2 regions of the Paenibacillus sp. FSL H8-0315 genome follow, and region 2 is predicted to be linked to the other one. Evidence: a T-box and tRNA genes for the amino acid it is inferred to sense, from the RefSeq annotation. Region 2 holds a T-box; the other holds one or more tRNA genes.

Region 1 (11,994 bases), 2.9 Mb from region 2:
TGCTGGTAAGGATAGTCCCGATTTTGCAGCTATCTATAAACAGTGGAGCCTTGTCCTGCAAGGAGTAAAAGAGGAAAAGGTAACGGTTCATGCATGGTTTGTAGACGGTGAGCCAGTATCGATTATGGAGGATGCGGTACTTGTTGCATTCAAGAATACGATTCACCGCGATACTACTGAGAAGCCGGCAAACAGACAGGTTATTGAGAGTGTGCTTGCAGCGCGTCTAGGCAAACCTTATAGACTTGTAACCATGATGCTTCGTGACTGGAATGAAGCTGCCCAGAAGTCTGTGGGACAGACTGGCAAAGAAGAACTGCAGCTGGAGCATGAACACGATACTGCAGAAGCTAAACCTGAACCTTGGATTGATGAGGCTATCCAGCTTTTTGGAGAAGACCTTGTTGTCATAAAAGAGTAATATAAACATACTAGCGCTAATTGCGCATTCCAAAGGAGAGACGATGTATGAATAATATGAACCAAATGATGAAGCAAGTTAAGAAAATGCAGGAGCAAATGCTTAAAGCTCAAGAGGAACTCGGAGGCAAGGTTATTGAGGGTTCATCAGGTGGCGGCGTAGTTACTGTTCAAGTAAACGGCCACAAAAAATTGCTGTCTATTCAAATTAAACCGGAAGCCGTTGATCCGGAAGATGTTGAAATGCTGCAAGATCTTGTAATCACTGCTGTAAATGATGCATTGACTCAAGCTGAAGAGCTTGCTAACAATGACATGGGTAAATTCACTGGTGGAATGAAGATCCCAGGCTTGTTCTAATAGCCCACTCCACTTCAGTCTAAAGGAGAATTATTAATTTGTATTATCCCGAACCGCTAGCTAAGCTGATCGATGCTTTTACGCGTTTGCCCGGGATTGGACCGAAGACAGCCGCCCGGTTAGCTTTTCATGTGCTTAACATGAAAGAGGATGAAGTCATTGATTTTGCAAAAGCGCTAGTAAGCGTCAAACGCAATCTTCACTATTGCTCGGTCTGCTGTAATATTACGGATACGGACCCATGTAAGATATGTCAGGACAAAACTAGAGATCCTTCAGTGATATGTGTGATTCAAGACTCTAAGGATTTGGTGGCTATAGAACGAACCAAGGAGTTTAATGGATATTACCATGTTCTTCAGGGTGCTATTTCACCTATGGAAGGTATCGGCCCTGATGATATTCGCCTGAAAGAATTATTGACCCGTCTGAGTGATGAGAGAGTAAGTGAGCTTATAATGGCGACTAACCCCAACATTGAGGGAGAAGCAACGGCGATGTACATTTCTCGTCTTGTTCGGCCGTTTGAGATTAAAATCACCAGGATAGCTCATGGCTTGCCTGTAGGTGGCGATCTTGAATACGCTGATGAAGTTACTTTGTCCAAAGCGTTGGAAGGCCGTCGCGAGCTATTCTAGCAGCTCTATAGTGGTATTTTTCAAAAAGGAAGCCCTCGGGTTTCCTTTTTTTTGTTCTAAGTTTGTCCCTATCCCGATATGAATGAGAATAACGAGATGTGTATTTTGCATCAGAATTATTCTGAGGAGGAATTGAAATGGGATGGTGGAGAGAGCTGTGGTGGGGAGTGGATAAGGAACAAGGCGCAAAGGAAAGTGAGGGATGGGAAACCCTCTTAGAGGTCCGTAAGGCGCATTCAGAGTGGGAGAGGGCGTACCTGATGTTCGACGAGGCGTTGGGACAGGATCAGATAGATTACGCGATATATATTTTGGAGGCTGCAGAACGTAAATATCAGATACATCTCAAACATGCAAAAAGCTTGGGGTTGAACAGCAGTCAAATATAAGGGCTTATAAATAAATGTATAAGGGGGATCTACATGCTTAGAATGATAGCTATGGGCGTATTGATATTATCCGTTATCTTATTAGGTTTAGTTGTATTTAGAAAAAAGCTGGGTTTTGGGTGGCTAAGTTTATTTGGGGTTCATTTGGTATTGGCTGCACTCGGGATATATGTAGTGAACTTCTCAGGTTTGCTCACGCAGGTGTATATCCCTTTGAACCCTGCAACTATAGGCGCAGTAACGGTTCTTGGGCTTCCTGGCGTGGTTATGTTACTCGGATTAAGAATAATTTTATTTTAATGCTTGACGTGGCTTTGAAAAATATGATACATTAAGTCTCGCCCGTTTGGACAAGCTGTTGATTAACAACTTGCTGAAATGGTCAAGCAAAAAAAGAAATTAAAAAAATGCTTGACGAAAACAAAGGCGCTGTGATATATTATAAAGGTCGCTGCTGACAAGCAACGACGACGAAAGATGAGACATTGATCTTTGAAAACTGAACAACGAGTGAGTGGGAAATCACGTAAGTGAAATCCAAATTAGAGAATTAATTTTCTCGTCAGATGTTTCAAAATGAGCATATCGCTCTTTTCAATACTAATTGGAGAGTTTGATCCTGGCTCAGGACGAACGCTGGCGGCGTGCCTAATACATGCAAGTCGAGCGGAGTTATTTTGAAAGCTTGCTTTCAAAATAACTTAGCGGCGGACGGGTGAGTAACACGTAGGCAACCTGCCCTTCAGACTGGGATAACTACCGGAAACGGTAGCTAATACCGGATAATTTCTTTTTTCTCCTGAGAGAAGAATGAAAGACGGAGCAATCTGTCACTGAGGGATGGGCCTGCGGCGCATTAGCTAGTTGGTGGGGTAACGGCCCACCAAGGCGACGATGCGTAGCCGACCTGAGAGGGTGAACGGCCACACTGGGACTGAGACACGGCCCAGACTCCTACGGGAGGCAGCAGTAGGGAATCTTCCGCAATGGGCGAAAGCCTGACGGAGCAACGCCGCGTGAGTGATGAAGGTTTTCGGATCGTAAAGCTCTGTTGCCAGGGAAGAACGTCCGGTAGAGTAACTGCTACCGGAGTGACGGTACCTGAGAAGAAAGCCCCGGCTAACTACGTGCCAGCAGCCGCGGTAATACGTAGGGGGCAAGCGTTGTCCGGAATTATTGGGCGTAAAGCGCGCGCAGGCGGCTATTTAAGTCTGGTGTTTAAACCTTGGGCTCAACCTGAGGTCGCACTGGAAACTGGGTGGCTTGAGTACAGAAGAGGAAAGTGGAATTCCACGTGTAGCGGTGAAATGCGTAGATATGTGGAGGAACACCAGTGGCGAAGGCGACTTTCTGGGCTGTAACTGACGCTGAGGCGCGAAAGCGTGGGGAGCAAACAGGATTAGATACCCTGGTAGTCCACGCCGTAAACGATGAGTGCTAGGTGTTAGGGGTTTCGATACCCTTGGTGCCGAAGTTAACACAGTAAGCACTCCGCCTGGGGAGTACGGTCGCAAGACTGAAACTCAAAGGAATTGACGGGGACCCGCACAAGCAGTGGAGTATGTGGTTTAATTCGAAGCAACGCGAAGAACCTTACCAGGTCTTGACATCCCTCTGAATCTGCTAGAGATAGCAGCGGCCTTCGGGACAGAGGAGACAGGTGGTGCATGGTTGTCGTCAGCTCGTGTCGTGAGATGTTGGGTTAAGTCCCGCAACGAGCGCAACCCTTAACTTTAGTTGCCAGCAGGTAAGGCTGGGCACTCTAGAGTGACTGCCGGTGACAAACCGGAGGAAGGTGGGGATGACGTCAAATCATCATGCCCCTTATGACCTGGGCTACACACGTACTACAATGGCCGGTACAACGGGAAGCGAAGCCGCGAGGTGGAGCCAATCCCATCAAAGCCGGTCTCAGTTCGGATTGCAGGCTGCAACTCGCCTGCATGAAGTCGGAATTGCTAGTAATCGCGGATCAGCATGCCGCGGTGAATACGTTCCCGGGTCTTGTACACACCGCCCGTCACACCACGAGAGTTTACAACACCCGAAGTCGGTGGGGTAACCCGCAAGGGAGCCAGCCGCCGAAGGTGGGGTAGATGATTGGGGTGAAGTCGTAACAAGGTAGCCGTATCGGAAGGTGCGGCTGGATCACCTCCTTTCTATGGAGAATCGTTCTCTGCAATGAGAACATTCAAATCGGAAGCTAAGCTTCCACAATAGAACCCTCGGGTTCGAACACTCACTCGTGTTCAGTTTTGAAAGAGCAAGTCTCTTTCGTATGCGTTTGGTGGCGATAGCGGAGGGGTTCCACACGTACCCATCCCGAACACGACCGTTAAGCCCTCCAGCGCCGATGGTACTTGGACCGAAGGGTCCTGGGAGAGTAGGACGTTGCCAAGCGGACAACCAATTCATTGGTTGATTCACAATGTTATATATGTTATATGGGCTTTTAGCTCAGTTGGTTAGAGCGCACCTCTGATAAGGGTGAGGTCGGTGGTTCGAGTCCACCAAGGCCCACCATATAACATTATAGAGTAATTTTATGGGGCCATAGCTCAGCTGGGAGAGCGCCTGCCTTGCAAGCAGGAGGTCAGCGGTTCGATCCCGCTTGGCTCCACCATAAATTTTTAAATGAATAACTTTTTCAACTTGATCCTTGAAAACTGGATACCGAAACGAATTTGCGTTTTAGAACATCTTTTAGCAACTTGTGCAAACAAGTAAATGTTATTAGTGAGATTTTTCTTCGGAAGAATCAAGGTTAAGCTAATAAGAGCACACGGAGGATGCCTAGGCGCCAGGAGCCGACGAAGGACGTGGCGAACAACGAAACTGCCTCGGGGAGCTGTAAGCAAGCTTTGATCCGGGGGTGTCCGAATGGGGAAACCCAGCTGTGGTAATTCGCAGTTACTCATTTCTGAATACATAGGAAATGTAGAGGCAGACCAGGGGAACTGAAACATCTAAGTACCCTGAGGAAGAGAAAACAATAGTGATTCCGTCAGTAGCGGCGAGCGAACGCGGAACAGCCTAAACCTAAGAGCTTGCTCTTAGGGGTTGTGGGACGTCTCACATGGAGTTACAAAGGAATATGGTAGGTGAAGAGGTCTGGAAAGGCCCGCGATAGAGGTAAAAGCCCTGTAGCCTAAACTGTGTTCTCTCCGAGACGGATCCCGAGTAGTGCGGGGCACGTGAAACCCCGTATGAATCCAGCAGGACCATCTGCTAAGGCTAAATACTACCTGGCGACCGATAGTGAAACAGTACCGTGAGGGAAAGGTGAAAAGCACCCCGGAAGGGGAGTGAAATAGAACCTGAAACCGTGTGCTTACAAAAAGTCAGAGCCCTATTAATGGGTGATGGCGTGCCTTTTGTAGAATGAACCGGCGAGTTACGTTTAACATGCAAGGTTAAGCCGAGAAGGTGGAGCCGCAGCGAAAGCGAGTCTGAATAGGGCGAATTAGTATGTGGACGTAGACCCGAAACCGTGTGATCTACCCCTGTCCAGGGTGAAGGTGCGGTAACACGCACTGGAGGCCCGAACCCACGTACGTTGAAAAGTGCGGGGATGAGGTGGGGGTAGCGGAGAAATTCCAATCGAACTCGGAGATAGCTGGTTCTCCCCGAAATAGCTTTAGGGCTAGCCTCGGTATAAGAGTAGTGGAGGTAGAGCACTGATTGGGTGCGGGGTCCGCAAGGATTACCAAGCTCAGTCAAACTCCGAATGCCATATACTTATTGCCGGGAGTCAGACAGTGAGTGCTAAGATCCATTGTCAAAAGGGAAACAGCCCAGACCATCAGCTAAGGTCCCCAAGTGTGTGTTAAGTGGGAAAGGATGTGGAGTTGCACAGACAACCAGGATGTTGGCTTAGAAGCAGCCACCATTGAAAGAGTGCGTAATAGCTCACTGGTCGAGTGACTCTGCGCCGAAAATGTAACGGGGCTAAACACACCACCGAAGCTATGGCTAGATACGTATGTATCTGGGGTAGGGGAGCGTTGTGTAGGGGTTGAAGGTGTACTGAAAAGAGCGCTGGACACTACACAAGTGAGAATGCCGGTATGAGTAACGAAAAGATCAGTGAGAATCTGATCCGCCGAAAGCCCAAGGTTTCCTGAGGAAGGCTCGTCCGCTCAGGGTAAGTCGGGACCTAAGGCGAGGCCGAAAGGCGTAGTCGAAGGACAACAGTTTGAAATTACTGTACCACCGTAATCCGCTATGAGCGATGGGGTGACGCAGGAGGGTAGTGACGCGGACTGATGGATGTCCGTCTAAGCAGTGAGGCTGATGTGTAGGCAAATCCGCACATCATTAAGGCTGGGCTGTGATGGGGAGCGAAAATTATAGTAGCGAAGGTCATGATCTCACACTGCCAAGAAAAGCCTCTAGCCAGGAGAAGGTGCCCGTACCGCAAACCGACACAGGTAGGCGAGAAGAGAATTCTAAGGCGCGCGGAAGAACTCTCGTTAAGGAACTCGGCAAAATGACCCCGTAACTTCGGGAGAAGGGGTGCCCCGGTAGTGTGAATAGCACGAGGGGGCCGCAGTGAAAAGGCCCAAGCGACTGTTTAGCAAAAACACAGGTCTGTGCGAAGCCGCAAGGCGAAGTATACGGGCTGACGCCTGCCCGGTGCTGGAAGGTTAAGGGGAGTGGTTAGGGGTAACCCGAAGCTATGAACCGAAGCCCCAGTAAACGGCGGCCGTAACTATAACGGTCCTAAGGTAGCGAAATTCCTTGTCAGGTAAATTCTGACCCGCACGAATGGCGTAACGACTTGGGCGCTGTCTCAACGAGAGATCCGGTGAAATTTTAATACCTGTGAAGATGCAGGTTACCCGCGACAAGACGGAAAGACCCCATGGAGCTTTACTGCAGCTTGATATTGAATTTGGGTACGATCTGTACAGGATAGGTGGGAGCCGTAGAAATCGGAGCGCAAGCTTCGGTGGAGGCGCCGTTGGGATACCACCCTGATCGTATCTAGGTTCTAACCTAGTGCCCTTACCGGGTACGGGGACCGTGTCAGGCGGGCAGTTTGACTGGGGCGGTCGCCTCCTAAAGAGTAACGGAGGCGTTCCAAGGTTCCCTCAGAATGGTTGGAAATCATTCGCAGAGTGCAAAGGCATAAGGGAGCTTGACTGCGAGACCTACAAGTCGAGCAGGGACGAAAGTCGGACTTAGTGATCCGGTGGTACCGCATGGAAGGGCCATCGCTCAACGGATAAAAGCTACCCTGGGGATAACAGGCTTATCTCCCCCAAGAGTCCACATCGACGGGGAGGTTTGGCACCTCGATGTCGGCTCATCGCATCCTGGGGCTGAAGTAGGTCCCAAGGGTTGGGCTGTTCGCCCATTAAAGCGGTACGCGAGCTGGGTTCAGAACGTCGTGAGACAGTTCGGTCCCTATCTGTCGTGGGCGCAGGAAATTTGAGAGGAGCTGTCCTTAGTACGAGAGGACCGGGATGGACGTACCGCTGGTGCACCAGTTGTTCCGCCAGGAGCATGGCTGGGTAGCTACGTACGGACGGGATAAGCGCTGAAAGCATCTAAGCGTGAAGCCCCCCTCAAGATGAGATTTCCCAATTAGTAAGACCCCTTGAAGACGACGAGGTAGATAGGTTGGAGGTGGAAGTGCAGCAATGCATGGAGCTGACCAATACTAATCGGTCGAGGGCTTATCCTATACTTAGAATGCAGATTCGTTTCGGATTCAGTTTTCAGGGAGTCAAATTCCTGTTTGGATTGCTGTGGTACTGATATCGTTTGGAGAGATACCCAAGTGGCTATAAGGGGACCCTCTGCTAAGGGGTTAGACTGCGTAAGCGGTGCGTGGGTTCGAATCCCACTCTCTCCGCCATTTTCAATCCATAGCAATACTAATTATTGTGGCGGTGTAGCTCAGCTGGCTAGAGCGTACGGTTCATACCCGTGAGGTCGGGGGTTCGATCCCCTTCGCCGCTACCATAATACCTGGAGGCTTAGCTCAGCTGGGAGAGCATCTGCCTTACAAGCAGAGGGTCGGGGGTTCGATCCCCTCAGCCTCCACCATTTTCATCTTTTTAGAATTGCTTTTACACCGTGCCGGTGTAGCTCAACTGGTAGAGCAACTGACTTGTAATCAGTAGGTTGGGGGTTCAAGTCCTCTCGCCGGCACCATTTTTAATTAATGCGGAACCGTGGTGTAGTTGGCCTAACATGCCTGCCTGTCACGCAGGAGACCGCGGGTTCGAATCCCGTCGGTTCCGCCATTTTTTCCACAAAATGAGTGGGAAGTGTAAGACTTTTCCGCTTAATTGTCATGTAATCTTATGGCTCGGTAGCTCAGTCGGTAGAGCAGAGGACTGAAAATCCTCGTGTCGGCGGTTCGATTCCGTCCCGAGCCACCTTTTTTGGGGGATTAGCGAAGTGGCCAAACGCATCAGACTGTAAATCTGCTCACGTACGTGTTCGGTGGTTCGAATCCATCATCCCCCACCATTTATGAGCCATTAGCTCAGTTGGTAGAGCACCTGACTTTTAATCAGGGTGTCGAAGGTTCGAGTCCTTCATGGCTCATCCCAAACAGAAAGTCATCACCTTAGGGTGGTGGCTTTTTTTGTGTTTTTATGTCGTATTATAGTAGCGCGCTGCTGTAGTGATTAACATAATATTAGAGAATATGCTAAAATAGGCGAAAAGAGCAAAAGTGGTGGAGTATGGTGACTATGGATAGCGAAACATTGCGAAAAAAGTTAGAGCAGCTCACCGGAAAGAAAACCGGAATCAAGCAGTTAGGGAGGCAACATTCAGCTTCTCTTTTTAGCCTGGGATTGGAAGCACAAGAACAGCCGGTAATCCATGAAGGTCATCTTTGGGCACCATTATATGAGACTGATGGACGTGTAACCGCTATCTGGGTGGAATTGGATGGACTTAACTCTTTGGAAATACAATTAGTGAATTATGCAGTTCGAAACTTTGCAATTGCACTAAAAGCTACTGGGGTTAGAGAAGAAGGGGAAGCGGAGGCTCGGCAGCTGGGTACCTGGTTGAACACCGAACTGGAGCAAGAGAAAAATGACTCTGAGATACCCGATGAGATGGCTCTAAAGGGACGTTTATTCGGAGATATGGTTCCATTCCTACTTAGCAGTGAGAATGCACATAGCCCGCAGATCACTTATCGTTCCTTAATGAAGCTGCTGCGCAGCTATTTTGAGAATGAAATTCTGCTTATACCTCTTCAAGAAAAAGAATGGTTAATATTGGCCCGGAAGGAACTACTCACGGGCGGAGATGATAAGGATGAGGAAGAAGAGAGTGTAGATGAAATTCTGGCTCAGACCAGTATGGGTTTACACGAACTGATAGCCAGCGAATGGGTAGGTGTATTCCATTTGGCTGTAGCCCCGGCTATAGTCCCTGTTAAGGGATTGACGGGATCCGTGGCCTTGCTGAGGGAGACCATTGTACTCGGACGTATTTTCCAAGTGGGTGAATATATTCATTTACCTTGGGAGCTGCATTTGGAACGTTTGGTTAACAGCATTCCTGATGCACGGCGTAAACAGTTACTTGGACAGATTGGCGACTATTCTACCGTATTATCGGATAAAGAGATGCTGATGACCCTGGAGACGTTTTTTGAGATGGATTGTAATGTAAGTGAAACAGCCAAGAAGTTATATATTCATCGCAACACGCTTTTATACCGTCTGGACAAGATAAAACAGGAGACGGGTGCCGATGTGCGTAGCTTTGGGGACGCTGCTATTGTGAAGCTTACTATGCTTTTGTATAAAGTGACGAAAAGGAAATAGGTTTTTTGTGAACGTTACAAATAGCCACCGTGTCCCGTCTAGGGTAATATAAATGTACAAGGAAAAAAGAATTTTTCAATTAATCAATAATTAACTCGAGGGGGAAATACAATGGCAGGCGTACGTTTAGAGCATATTTTCAAAAAATACCCGGGTTCAGATAAAGCAACAGTAATGGATATCAATCTTGATATTAAAGATAAGGAATTTCTAGTATTGGTTGGACCATCCGGTTGCGGTAAATCCACAACTTTGCGTATGATCGCTGGTCTGGAAGAAATCTCCGAAGGTAAAATGTACATTGGCGATCGTGTAGTCAACGACGTTGCACCTAAAGACCGCGATATCGCGATGGTATTCCAATCCTACGCCCTGTATCCGCATATGAGCGTATACCAAAACATGGCTTTCGGTTTGAAACTTCGTAAAGTGAAGAAAGATGAAATCGACAAGAAAGTACGTGAAGCTGCTAGAATTCTCGATATCGAGCATTTGCTAGATCGTAAACCAAAAGCACTTTCCGGTGGTCAACGCCAACGTGTCGCTTTGGGACGCGCTATCGTACGTGATCCACAAGTCTTCTTGATGGATGAGCCTCTTTCCAACTTGGATGCTAAACTTCGTGGTCAAATGCGCGCTGAAATCACTAAACTGGTTAAACGCCTTGAAACCACTTGTATCTACGTAACGCATGACCAAACAGAAGCTATGACAATGGGTGACCGTATCGTAGTTATGTATGATGGTATCATTCAACAAGCTGCTTCCCCTGAAGAGTTGTACAATGAACCAACTAACCTGTTCGTAGCTGGATTTATCGGATCCCCTACAATGAACTTTATCAATGGTACTTTGTCCGAAGCAAACGGTTCTATCCGTTTCCGCGCTGAGAACCTTGATGTTGAAGTACCAGGCGGAAAAGCTCAAATCATCCGCAGCAAAGGCTACATTGGCAAAGAAGTAATTATGGGCGTTCGTCCAGAAGATATCCATGAAGAGCCAGTATTCTTGGAAGCTTCCCCGAACACAATCTTTACTTCATTGGTTGATGTAACTGAAAACCTTGGTCACGAAATGCTCCTTTACTTGAGCGGCCTTGGTAAATCTACTGTAATCGCTCGTGTAGATGGACGTTCCACTACTCGCGAAGGCAGCAAGCCAAAATTGGCTATCGATATGAACAAAGTTCACTTCTTCGATAAAGAATCCGAAGTTAACATTCTGTTGGGATAAGATCGCAGGATCTTTTCTCTCTTGATAAAGCCACCCGAAAGGGTGGCTTTATTGTTTAATTAGGGTCGTAATGGATAGGCGTTAAGATTGCATTCACAAGCGTTATCAATTAAGATAGCAGGAGAATTACCTCCGGAATTGTAATGAGATCGCTGTCAACCGGACGCAGTAAGCGGACATATACCGCAGGTGACGAAAGGACGAATTTACATGGCTAAGAAAGTAAAAGTATCTGAATTGGTACAACATTTTCAATTAGAGGTTATTTCCGGCCAGGAAGGTCTAAAACGACCTATTACGGTCGATGACCTGAATCGCCCTGGACTAGAGATTGCTGGTTATTTCGAATATTATCCGGAAGAACGTGTTCAACTATTAGGTAAGACAGAACTCGCATTCTTCTCCATGCTGCCTGAAGCTGAACGTAAAAGTAGGCTTCGTGGAATCTGTAATGACAATACCCCTTGTATCGTAATTACCCGTAGTTTGGATGTGCCACAGGAGTTAATTGATATAAGTAATGAAAAGGGACTTCCTGTGCTTCGTAGCTCGATGGCTACGACTATTTTCTCCAGCCGTTTGACGAGCTTCTTAGAAGGGAGATTAGCCCCTACAGCAACGATTCATGGTGTACTCTGTGATGTATATGGTGTAGGTATGCTGATTACTGGTAGTAGTGGTATTGGTAAGAGTGAGACAGCCCTTGAACTTGTAAAACGTGGACATAGACTGATCGCTGATGATGCCGTGGAAATCCGCCAGACTTCAGATAACCAGCTGCATGGTACAGCCCCTGAGTTGATCCGTCACTTGTTGGAAATTCGCGGAGTAGGTATCATTAACGTAATGACACTTTTTGGTGCGGGTGCTATCCGTAATCATAAACGGATTACACTTGTCGTTAGATTAGAGGCTTGGCAGCAAGACAAGCAGTATGACCGGCTTGGACTTGATGAGGAAACAACGCGGATTATTGATACCGATGTTCCACTTGTAACCATTCCTGTACGTCCAGGACGTAACCTTGCCGTTATTATTGAGGTTGCTGCGATGAACTATCGCCTGAAGCAAATGGGCTTTAATGCAGCCCTGCAGTTTACGAATAAGTTAACTGCGACCATATCTGAGGATATGGACGATCTCGATTAG
Region 2 (11,994 bases):
TATCCCCTGTTACTCCTTGAACCGTTGTGTTCTCCTTACAAACATCAATAGATTCTTGTTTCGCGACTTGATTTCGACTAGCTGAACAACAAGCCCGTATATTCTCTGACATGATTTACCTCCAATCTGGGATCGTCCCGGCTCTGTCTAAAAAAAAGCTACCCCAAGAATGCCACAAGCAACGATAATGGTGAGCGGATGCAGCTTATATTTCATTAAACCATAAAGTGCAGCGAATACAATGATCAACATGCCAAGGGTCTGCCAAGTAATAAAAGCATGTTCCACGCTATTTAAGCCAAAACGAATCGCAGCATAGGCAATCAAGCCTGTAATCACTGGCCGCAAACCATAAAATAACGTTTTAATCCATTGACTGTCCCTCACCCGATAAAAGAAGACGGAAATAACGATGATGATTAAAAATGAGGGCAGAACCATGCCTAATGTTGACACAATCGCTCCTTCGATTCCGGCTATACGATATCCGATCAAGGTTGCACTGTTCGTTGCAACAGGCCCGGGTGACATCCCTGCGATGGAAACTACCTCTTGGAATTCCCCTTCGGATAACCACCCCCCAGCCATGGCTTCATGCTGAATCATCGGAATGATGGCGTACCCTCCTCCAAAAGAAAGAAGGCCAATTTTTATAAAAGTGAAAAACAAACTCCAAATCACATCGCTTCCCCCTAGATGTAATACTCCGGATAATTCGATTCTTCATCAGAAGCTTTCAAGGACTCCTTCTCCGTTCGAACTTGGAGCCCTAAGAGCTGTTTAATTTGCAGATATACAAACCCAATACATAAACCAATTGCAATCACGTAAATGGGATTAATTCCGAAAACCAGTAAAACAACCGGTATAACTAACGCCGTAACAGCGGTAGTCTTGTCAATTATAGCGTTCTTGGCCATTCGATATGCAGCTACTAGGATCAAGGCAATAACAGCACCATTTATCCCTTTCATAGCGGCAATGACTTTTGGCTGGTCTGCCAGTTGGGAGTATACGGCGCTAAGCAAACAAACAATGATAAAGGTCGGAATCGTTATCCCTGCGATTGCAGCAATCGCACCCTTCACACCAGCAAGACGATAACCAATGAATGCTGCTGCATTTACACCTACACCCCCAGGTGCAGCACCAGCTAAAGATAGAATTTCATCCATCTCCTCTTCACCCAGCCATTTTCGTTTAGCGGAAATTTCCCGTTCGATCATAGGGATCATCGCATAACCTCCCCCGAAGGTTACAGGACCAATTCGAACAAATACCCAAAACAACTGAAACAATAGACTTATCCTCAGGTCTGTATTCGGTATCATATTTGTTTTCATAGTTGTTCTCATGGAATCCACCCTTATATAATCTGTCGTAATTTCATTATATCACTTTTTCCCAAAATGGAATTAAGTTTTTTGAACGGTAAAATACAACCAAGGGTTTATGAGTTATACTATATTCATGTTAATAAATACAAACTATATAAAAAACGATCTTACAAGTTCATCCTATACATAGCTTGGAGGTATATCGTGGAAAAGCGCTCGACACATATTCCGTCACCAAAAAAACTCCTATACGACCGAATCGCCGAACAAGGCACTGTTTCCAAGTTGGATCTTTTACAGACATTTTCGCTTACCAAAAGCACAATGACCCGGATATTAGATGAGATGACGGAAGAAGGCTTGCTGATAGAAAGCGGATTTGGAGAATCTAGCGGAGGCAGAAGACCTATTTTATACCAGATCAATCCTTCCTACGGTTATATAATCGGTTTAGAGATTTCCAGGGTGTATTCTTCCCTTGGTTTATTTGATATGCAAATGAACCCAAAATCAATAGTTCACTGGCGAATGGATCAGGCATTCACACCTGAAAGATTTATAGATCATATCAGTATTCAAATACGCGCTTTCCTTAGGGACCATCAGTTAGTGGACAGTCAAATCATCGGGATAGGAATAGGGGCTGTGGGGCCACTTGATCGGGAACAAGGCTTGATCCTAAAACCGCTGCACTTCCCTTCTTCAGGCTGGAACAATCTGCCGATTTGCAAACTGGTAGAGGAACGGACGGGGTTCAAGGCATGGTTGGACAACGGTGCCAATTCTGCACTGCTTGGGGAACGATGGTCTATCCGTCACGCAAACATTCAGCATATGCTTTATGTACATGCTGGAGCAGGACTCCGCTATGCGATGATGTCGCATGGAAGTATTGTTCATGGCACAATGGATATGGAAGATGCCATTGGTCAAATGATCATCCAGACAGATGGACCCCGATTAAATCATGACGGGAACTACGGGGCTCTGGAAGCATTCGTATCTGTGCAGGCACTAGAACAAAGTGCGCGCTCAGAGGCGAAAATGGACAACGATCTGATCCTCCAAAGATATAAAGTGGCGCCTGAGAAGCTGACTTATGATGTATTGGTACAAGCCTTTAGAGACGGTAATCCACACGCGCGTGAATTATTTACCCAAGCTGCCAGCCACTTCGGGATCGGACTCGCCAACGTTATCAACCTGTTTCATCCAGAGACCATCATTCTAGGCGGTGCACTCATTCACTCTCACGAGTTGTTTTTCCAAACAGCGGTGGAGGTGGCACAGAGAAACACTTACCGTTATCCTGAATACCAACCTCACTTCTCCCTAGGTATATTAAAAGAAGAAGCTGTGGTGACGGGTGCGGCAATAATGGTGAGAAATCATATGGTTCTATAGCATAACAAAAAGGTTGCTCCCAATCCTTTGCATGACTGTTGGGACAACCTTGTCTAGTCTAATCTATAATGCCTGACAGCAATTTTTGAATTTCTTCCCGCTTCCACAGAAACATGGATCATTTCGACCTGGAAGTGGTTTTGCACTTTTCCTGTACTCCAGCATCCGCTCCGATCTAAGTCGGTTCGCCAGTAATAGCATGCGTTCATAGGCGTATGAGTAGAACATTTTGTAGCTATGGCAGAAATAATCAACCTCAGTCCGATCATTAACATCAAGCCAATTCCGGTTGCGCGGACATCCCCCATTGCAAAAGCTAAGGTACTCACACTTATAGCATGATTCATTCATATTGGGCTTCATTAACAAAAAATCATCATATACTGGGCTGCTTAGCAGTGCTTCCAAGTCAGTTTGGCCGATATTTCCTAGCCTATGCTCTTCATCAATAAAGAAATCGCAAGGGTAGGCATCCCCGTTCGTTTCAAGCACCATCATCTTCGGGCAACATGAGTTGTGAACGCATAACTCTGCCTCACGATGCATGAATACAAGAAGCATATTCTCAAAAATACGAATAGGAAGCTCTGGGTACCCACCGTTGTACCAAAGGTCAAATGTACGGCATAAAAAGACTCCGTATTGTTCAGGTGTAATTCGGAAACGTCCCGCTACTTCACTTTTCTGAGAAGCAAAATCCATGCAGGGGATAAACTGAATATTAGGAAATTCGTGTTCTAGATATAATGCCATCAACTCATCTGGTTTCGTCACGTTATCTTCATGAATCACCGTCAGAATACTATACTCCACACCCTCATTCTGTAAATGACGAATCCCACGCATAACTAGATCATAACTGCCTTTTCCCGAACCCGTTACACGATGAGCATCATGAATAGGCTCTGGGCCATCCAGACTAATCCCGACCAAAAAGTTATACCGTTTAAAAAATTTCGCCCATTTCTCATGGATAAGCGTTCCATTGGTCTGCAGTGCATTACTGATCATCGTATGAGGCGGAGCGTACTTAGCTTGGAATGAAATCACTTGTTCAAAATACGAAAGTCCGGCCAATAATGGCTCCCCACCCTGCCAAGAGAAAGTCGCTATCCCTGATGATCTTTTCATGTACTGAGCGATAAACCGCTCCAGAAGCTCCGTATCCATCACTCGGATCGGTTGCTGAGGATGTCCCCCGGCTGTACTGTAATAGCAATAATCACAGGCTAGATTACAATCCTCTGAGACGGTTTTCCACATGACATGAAGGGTCTCCTGCTTAGAGGTTTGTATACATGCAGTCATACGATTCTGCCCCTCCTATGTAATACTATCTTTGTAAAACCTAATTCCTATTTGTTCAATTAAATCATAGATCTGCGAGTCAACGATGAGTAAAACATCATAGCTGGTCAAATAACTGGGCACAAAAAAACTGCACTCCCCATTGTCCGTTGGGACAAAGCAATAAGGGTGTGCAGTTTCTTTGTGGATGAGTCTAACGGTAGTTAGAGACTAGTCTTATTAATTACGGACGTATTCTCTATTTGCTGTTTCCAACATGGATTTCCAATCCGCAAACTTCGTCTCCCTAACAACATGACGATCAAACAGTTCATCAGGTATGTCAGCAACATCTTCTTCTGTCTTTACTTGAAAGTTCCCTTTGGTTACAAACTCATCGAAACTTTTGTAATTGGAATACTTACTCATAAACGCTTCATTAAACAATTTCTCGAAAGAGATGTGATTGGGATCTTCTTGATACGTTTTCTGTCCTTGTAACTCATTCATTAATTCTTCCATGGTCATTGGTTTTTGTCTTCTCAAATTACCACTCCTAATTTTCTGTTATAGTTGTAGAATATCATGTTAATCCATAAATCACACGAATCCTAAGCTTACCATAATTTTGACGATTTCACCTTTCAAATTTCACTTAATATGCAAATAGTCGGCCTCTATACTTAAAATACAACAAAAAACCTTCCTTATTCATAAGGAAGGCTTCTTATTATTAGGACAATTTCACCAGGCTGTAGTTTTTCTTACCCTTACGGATAATGATAAAACGTCCGCCGATGGCTTCGCTGGCTGTAACTTCAAATGCTACATCGCTAACTTTTTCACCGTTCATGGAAATTGCGCCTTTGGTGATGTCTTCACGCGCTTGACGTTTGGATGGCTCAATTCCTAGATCTACCAGCCACTCCACGATATTTTTGGACTCCAATGTCGTTTCGTAGGTCGGCATTTCCTTGAAGCCTTGCTCGATCTCGTCAGCGGTCAGAGATTTAATATCTCCACTGAACAGAGCGGCAGTAATACGTTTAGCCTGCTCCAGCAATTCCTCACCATGCACGAATCTGGTCATTTCTTCAGCCAGTGTTATTTGCGCTTCACGTTTATGCGGTTCGGTCTGCACCTTTTCTGAAAGTGCATCAATTTGTTCTTTAGAGAGGAATGTAAAGTACTTCAGGTATTTCACAACATCACGGTCATCTGTATTCGCCCAGAACTGGTAGAATTCAAAAGCTGTCGTTTTGTTCGGATCCAGCCAAATGGCTCCGCCAGCTGTTTTACCGAATTTTGTACCATCGGCTTTCAGCATAAGCGGGATGGTAAGTCCGAATGCTACCGCCTCAGAACCTTCTTTTTTACGAATCAGATCTAAGCCACTTGTGATGTTCCCCCATTGGTCAGAACCACCGATTTGCAGCTGCACATCTTCATGCTGGAACAGGTGCAGGTAGTCCAGGGATTGCAGGATTTGGTAGGAGAATTCCGTAAAGGAAATTCCGCTGTCCAATCTGCTCGCTACAACATCCTTGGCAAGCATCGAATTGATGCTGAAGTTTTTACCATAGTCACGCAAAAATTCGATAACATTGATTTTATGCGTCCAATCGTAGTTGTTCACCATGCGGATTTGATTGTCGCCATCAGTCACGAACAGTTTTTTCATCTGTGCTGTAAGTGCGTCAACGTTGGCTTGGATTTGCTCCAGCGTTTGCAAAGAGCGTTCAGATTGACGTCCACTTGGATCACCAATCGTTCCCGTAGCCCCACCAATAAGAATCACTGGACGATGTCCTGCCAGTTGAAATCTTTTGAGCACCATGAATGGAATCAAGTGGCCAATATGCATACTGTCACCTGTTGGATCTACACCGCAGTACAGGGATACCGATTTTTGATTGGTCAGTTCTCTTAGCCCTTCGGCATCTGTTTGTTGATTGATGGCATCGCGCCATTCTAGTTCGTCGATAATATTCATTGCCTTACACCCCTCAAAATTAGTAGTTATCCTATAAATGAAACATCAGTCCGCCAAGCGGAAACGGCTTTGCCCTCCTGACTAGGACGGTACCGTTTCAGCGAGAAATATAAGGATCATTGATGAAGTGAACCCTATAAATCCTTATATTTAAAAACAAAAAAATCGTCCCCTTGTCTATTGTAGACATAGGGACGATTGAATAACCGTGTTACCACCCAGATTGCACCCATGAAACGCTTATGCTCAAGCATACCATTGATACCACTCTTGACAATATATCGTTCGTCATTCCGCTCGGTATTACCCGAGATACTCCAAAGTGTAATTCGCAAGCTTAGTGTGTACCGGGTTTCATCAACCCCCGGCTTTCTGAAACAGGGACTAAGTTACTACTGGGCTCCTTCAACGTATATCGTATATAAGATTACAGCCAGTATAGTGAAATAATTCTTTTATGTCAACTATCTTCAGGAGAGAATGCCGTCACACACTTCTACTGTAAAGCGCTACTAGGCATTTCCACTTTTTTTCTGATACAATTACGAAAAAAGAGGTGAACGAATCCGCATGCTAGATCCTATCGATAACCATATTTTGATGCGGCTGGCCCAAAACAGCAGAATTTCCTATACTGATCTAGCTAAAGAAGTCAGTTTATCAAGTGTCGCGGTGAAAGATCGTATTGATCGGCTAGTCAATCAAGGGATTATTGAACAGTTCTCGATTGTCATCAGTGCTGAAAAGCTAGGAAAGAAAATCTCCGCCTACCTGGAACTTGAAGTAGAACCTGCTCATTTAAATCATATCGTCGATGTATTAAAGGAAAACGAACGCGTAGCTGTATTATACGAAATGACGGGACCATGTATTCTGCATATTCACATCTTGGTAGAGAATCTTGAAGAGATGGAACGGTTTATGCATGAATCAATCTACTGTCTGGATGGACTGGTACGTGTAGAAAACCAAATCTTATTAAAACGCCACAAAAATCAGGACGGATTGAATATATAAGAAAAAGAACCGCCTATAAAGACGGTTCTTTTCTCATTTGGATTTTTTTAGGATTATCGAATAATTGCTATTTCGTCTTATTCTGTCTTAGCCAGCTTAGCTTTATAAAAGTTCACGAAATATTCGCTGACCACGATCTTCCCGTTCACAACACTTATTGGGGCTACAAGCTTCACTGTCTCTCCGTTGTAAATCCCCGTTGTCGCTCCAACCTTCATCTCCAGAACATTGCCATTGTAGCTTAGCGTAACTGTCTTAGTGGCTGGCTGCCAGCCAACCTTTGCTCCAAAGTTCTCAAAGCTGCTCCGTAAAACCACGGGCTTGCGCTCGGAATCGCCGAATTGACCTTTATCAATTAAGGCGTGTACGCCCCAGTTTCCATCCACCACTTGTGTAATTCCAAAATCAGCTGACACAGACATCAGAGAGTACGCTTCATCTTCGCTCAATTCCATTCCAGCCATTAAAAAATCTTTTGTTTTATGAGCGGCATCCTTCATGGCTTTGTCGATGGACGAGTTTTTGAAGATATCCGTCTGAGCACTAGCCCCCAGCTCCTCCAAATAATTGGCGTAGCTGAATCCATGCACAACCCACTCGTTCTCATTTTCAAGTAATGGGAAGTTTAAACCTTTCAGCTTGTTGTTAAGCGATGCTTTTTTATGAAGAATGACTTGTATATCCCCAGTGACCGATGTCTCGATCGCAGTTCCGTTAATCTCCGAATCGCCTTGACCGGCATGCGGGTCACCGATCGACAGTAGTGCACCAGCTACGGATACAGGATAATACATTGTTGCACCTTCGGTAATCCGCCAATCATCTACGTTACCGCCGTTGTAAGAAGGTGGAACGGAGTCAACAACATCCGCTTCTTTCGGCGCCACACCCATTGTACCAAAGTGGAGACGAACCGGAATTTTCACACCTTTTAGCACATCGAAGTTTTTATCAATCGTATTATGGTCAACGATAACACCCGGGTAGTCAATTGTCGGGTGCACTTGACCATCTGGATCGGTTTGCACAGACCATTTGTAGTTATATACAGCTGTTGCATAATCTGTTCCACCCTCCGTATCCATCTCGTAGATGGTTACTACCTCACGCTTTTTCGGCTCCTCCACCATATCTCCATATAGATAACCCCAGTTCGCTGCGGCATTCACGCCATATGTTTTGCCAGCGTATTGGTCATTCCCATTTGGTCTCAGCTTCATGTCCAGAATCTTAACTTCCAGCACATCTCCTGGTTCAGCACCTTCAACAGCGATGGGACCCGTCATAATATGTACGCCTGGCCCGCGGAGCGCTTCGTTCTTCTCCCCCTCAATCCAGTGGAAAATATCCTCTACTCCCGCATCTCCTTTAATCATCCGCTCGTAATCATCACCAGAGTGATGTGTAATGGCCTCAACCGTTACGATGTCTCCCGAATGCACAGTTAGAGCTGGATCTCCCTTACCTATATTCCCCCATCGAACAGTCTCCGAATTCGCCTTCAGAACATGGGTTTTTGGTTTATACGCATCGTTCGTTGTGTTAGCATACATAACACCAGATAACGAATTCACCACTAAAAATAGGGATAACGTGACACCTACATTACGAATTATTTGTTTTTTCATACGAAAATCCTCCATCCCTATAATTAGTGTTAGTTTTTATAACATTTGGTGTTTCTGAGTATAACAGATGACCTGAGGATTAACAATATAAATATTTTCATGAATTTTGGTTTAAATAATAAACACGAAGGAGTCTTTCTCTTGAATTATCCAAGTTAACTCCACAACAAAAAAACGCCAATACTTATTAGCCCATAGTGTTTGACGTTTGATTATCCAGTCTAAAGTGATGCACTTATTTTATTTTTGATCAGTAATACTTCTTGTAGCCCGGATTACAATCCGCTTTGTTTCCTTGGTACCTGATAGGTACAACCAATCGTCACAAATTTGCTGTACCCATGCCGGATGGCTTTTACTAGCATCATTTAACCAATTGCTTACAGAATCCTGAACGTATTTTGCCGGATCAGAGTTAAGAGGTTTTAATAGCGGAAGGGCAATCGCTGGATTTTCTTTGAGTGCTGTAATATGCTTTGCCCATACCCCATGTGGACGCGTCAATTCGATCGCAAATCTCCTAATATTTGCGTCCTGATCATGAACCCAAGCCTTTAATAATTCAATGGAAGCATCCAGCTCGGCAATGACTGATTCCCTTAAAGCCATCCATGAAATCTCACGCACCCCAAAATGACCATCCGCTGCAAAAGGACGGATTGCTGTTAGTTTTTGAACTAGACTCCATTGATGATTCTGGCCCACGATATAAGCAGCCCAGCAGCGAACACTATAGGATTTATGATGAGCTAACACAGCAAATAATCGGGAACGTTCCAGCTCTGATTTACAGTCAAATAGAAGCTGCCACTCACGTGAAATCATCGGGATGAGCTTCATGATTTTCTTTTCCGATAACGCATTCAGCCTTTGTAAAATTGGTTTAGCTTCCAGTTCAAAACCTAGCTCATTCAGTACATTTTCCAACAAGACAAGATGATCCACAGCAAGCCATTCCGTTAAATTCACGCTCTGTAAATATCCTTTATTCAGCAGTTCTACAATCTCAACGGGAATTTCAGTAACCTTTCGAGTGCCCTTCCTGTGTTCCATGGAAATCGTCCCTTCACTATGATTTAAAAGCTTAAATCACCTTCATGTCATAGCTAGGATACCGTTGTTTCTAAAAATGAAGCTGTAATCTCGTTTACAACTCGATATCTATGTTATATTTCTTTCCAAAATCTTGTCTCGCTGGATATAGATAGTTCTGAACCCTGTCTGAATAACCTCCGCTTTCACCAATTCTTGCAATGCCACTGTTACAGCTTCTCTGCTGGCTCCAATTAAATTAGCGATTTCTTGATGCGATAGAGGAACATTAATTTTGTAACAATTATCCTTATGCTCAACCCCATGCTGATCCGCTAGCTTTAAAAGAACGCACAATATTTTATCATGCAGATTTCCGATGGCTAGATTCTGAGTTAACTGACTCATACTTTTTATGCGGTCGCTCAATACTTGCAATAATGACATCATAAACCTAGGTCGGTGAGAGATGAATTCTTCAAACCTTGCAGGATCAATTGTGCAGATATGGCTTTCCTCAATCGTTTCAATATAATGTTCCTTCGTTCCAAAAGAAATCATACCCATTTCACCAAAAACATTACCCTCACTGAGGATATCCGATGTAAATTGCTTACCGTTTGCGTTTAATTGGTATAAGCGAACCTTTCCTTTTTTCACAAAAAACAGTCCTTCAGAAAAGGTTGACGGTGTTTGGATATATGTATTTTTGGGGACTACTGTTATTCGCGTTAATTCTTCCATTTCAATTAGATCTTCCAGTCCTAACGATTGAAGCAAATTGAATTGAGATAAATAATGATTTTTTTCCATTGCCCCTCCTGTATAAAACGCTATTCATTTCTTCAGTATACCTTACAAAAAAAGCCACGTCCTAAGGACGCAGCTTACTAAATTACCGGTTACTTGCTTCCCAGCGCGCTACTTCTTCCCGCACACGTGGGGCCACTTCGGTGCCCAGCAGTCTAATCGCCTGCATAACATCCTCATGAGGCATAGTACCGTGCGGCACATGTAAAAAGAATCGCGTAATTCCCACATGCTTGCGCAGATGAATGATTTTATTAGCGACAGTTTCTGGATCACCTACGTAAAGGGCGCCCTCTAAGCTGCACGCTGCATCATAATCTGCACGATGGTACGGAGGTGTTCCTTTTTCCTTCGCCCGCACATTGGTCCGGGCATGCGTTGAAGGAAAAAATTTCTCCAGCGCTAACTGATTAGTCTCCGCTATAAACCCGTGTGAATGCGAAGCGATTGGAAATTTTGAAATATCATGCCCGGCTTCAGCTGCTGCTTTTTTGTAAAGCTGTACATGTGAAGCATAATCCAGTGGTAGAACATTCCCTATAATCGCTAAAACAAAAGGCAAACCTAGTGATCCTGTGCGGATCGCAGACTCTGGACTTCCTGCACTCCCGATCCAAATCGGTAAAGGATCTTGAACCGGACGCGGGTAAATCCCCAAATTTTCTATAGCTGCTCGGTGTTTGCCTTTCCAGGTCACTTTTTCTGACTTTTGGATGGCTAATAACAATTCCAGCTTCTCATTAAACAGTTCTTCATAATCCTTCAGATCATATCCGAATAGAGGAAAAGACTCTGTAAACGAACCCCGGCCGATCATAATCTCCGCACGTCCGTTTGAAATTCCGTCCAGCGTTGCAAAGTCCTGAAAGACACGCACCGGATCGGCTGAAGACAGGATCATTACAGCACTACTCAACCGGATCTTAGTAGTCAACGAAGCAGCCGCAGCCAGTACAACCGCAGGTGAAGACGCCGCATAATCATGCCGATGATGCTCACCTACTCCGTATACATCTAATCCCACCTCTTCGGCAAGTACAATTTCCTCCACTACTTCACGTAGTCGTTCTGCATGACTTATTGTCTCACCCGTTTGGACATCAGGTGTGGTCTCGACAAATGTACTTACTCCAAGTTCCACTATTCATTTCCTCCTAATATTCTGCACGATGCATTATTCTCTGGATGTAAAAAACCATAAAGGGACTACCTAATTATACTAACTAATTTAGGTCCCTTCGACTATAATCGAAGTTCATCTAATTAGATCCCCCTCACTATAGATCGGACTGAGGAGCCGTTATTTTAATAATTTCATTCATATTGCTAAATTATCGGACTTAGATGCAGCTATTCGTGCAAAGTAGCTTCCATAATGTGTGTTTTTATGGAAATAAGCGCAATACAGTCCGAAACTATCGCAAAATGAACTAAAAAGTGAAAATAGCTGCAATACGGTCCGACAAACAAGACCTCGTGTGAACTG

Evidence for each region. The T-box of region 2 lies ahead of tyrS (tyrosine--tRNA ligase). A T-box ahead of a tRNA ligase gene usually reads a tRNA of that ligase, here a tRNA-Tyr.
Region 1: it has a tRNA-Tyr gene. The T-box ahead of tyrS (tyrosine--tRNA ligase) is inferred to sense a tRNA for this amino acid. The anticodon was not compared.

The regions. Positions count from the first base shown of each region.
Region 1 covers NZ_JBBOTA010000001.1:3,465,545-3,477,538, forward strand. The annotation lists gene dnaX (DNA polymerase III subunit gamma/tau) at 1-421, shown strand, start outside; gene MHB56_RS15120 (YbaB/EbfC family nucleoid-associated protein) at 469-780, shown strand; gene recR (recombination mediator RecR) at 819-1,418, shown strand; gene MHB56_RS15130 (DUF2508 family protein) at 1,556-1,807, shown strand; gene MHB56_RS15135 (pro-sigmaK processing inhibitor BofA family protein) at 1,850-2,107, shown strand; rRNA gene MHB56_RS15140 (16S ribosomal RNA) at 2,409-3,966, shown strand; rRNA gene rrf (5S ribosomal RNA) at 4,091-4,207, shown strand; tRNA gene MHB56_RS15150 (tRNA-Ile) at 4,254-4,330, shown strand; tRNA gene MHB56_RS15155 (tRNA-Ala) at 4,355-4,430, shown strand; rRNA gene MHB56_RS15160 (23S ribosomal RNA) at 4,570-7,496, shown strand; tRNA gene MHB56_RS15165 (tRNA-Ser) at 7,579-7,670, shown strand; tRNA gene MHB56_RS15170 (tRNA-Met) at 7,701-7,777, shown strand; tRNA gene MHB56_RS15175 (tRNA-Val) at 7,786-7,861, shown strand; tRNA gene MHB56_RS15180 (tRNA-Thr) at 7,894-7,969, shown strand; tRNA gene MHB56_RS15185 (tRNA-Asp) at 7,984-8,061, shown strand; tRNA gene MHB56_RS15190 (tRNA-Phe) at 8,124-8,196, shown strand; tRNA gene MHB56_RS15195 (tRNA-Tyr) at 8,205-8,290, shown strand; tRNA gene MHB56_RS15200 (tRNA-Lys) at 8,296-8,368, shown strand; gene MHB56_RS15205 (PucR family transcriptional regulator) at 8,518-9,612, shown strand; gene MHB56_RS15210 (ABC transporter ATP-binding protein) at 9,724-10,845, shown strand; gene hprK (HPr(Ser) kinase/phosphatase) at 11,056-11,994, shown strand.
Region 2 covers NZ_JBBOTA010000001.1:519,836-531,829, forward strand. The annotation lists gene MHB56_RS02100 (formylglycine-generating enzyme family protein) at 1-112, opposite strand, end outside; gene MHB56_RS02105 (chromate transporter) at 148-681, opposite strand; gene MHB56_RS02110 (chromate transporter) at 693-1,355, opposite strand; gene MHB56_RS02115 (ROK family protein) at 1,542-2,741, shown strand; gene MHB56_RS02120 (anaerobic sulfatase maturase) at 2,805-4,049, opposite strand; gene MHB56_RS02125 (hypothetical protein) at 4,269-4,556, opposite strand; gene tyrS (tyrosine--tRNA ligase) at 4,762-6,021, opposite strand; T-box leader at 6,209-6,439, opposite strand; gene MHB56_RS02135 (Lrp/AsnC family transcriptional regulator) at 6,592-7,038, shown strand; gene MHB56_RS02140 (acetamidase/formamidase family protein) at 7,116-8,666, opposite strand; gene MHB56_RS02145 (DNA alkylation repair protein) at 8,907-9,719, opposite strand; gene MHB56_RS02150 (Crp/Fnr family transcriptional regulator) at 9,828-10,511, opposite strand; gene MHB56_RS02155 (LLM class flavin-dependent oxidoreductase) at 10,594-11,649, opposite strand.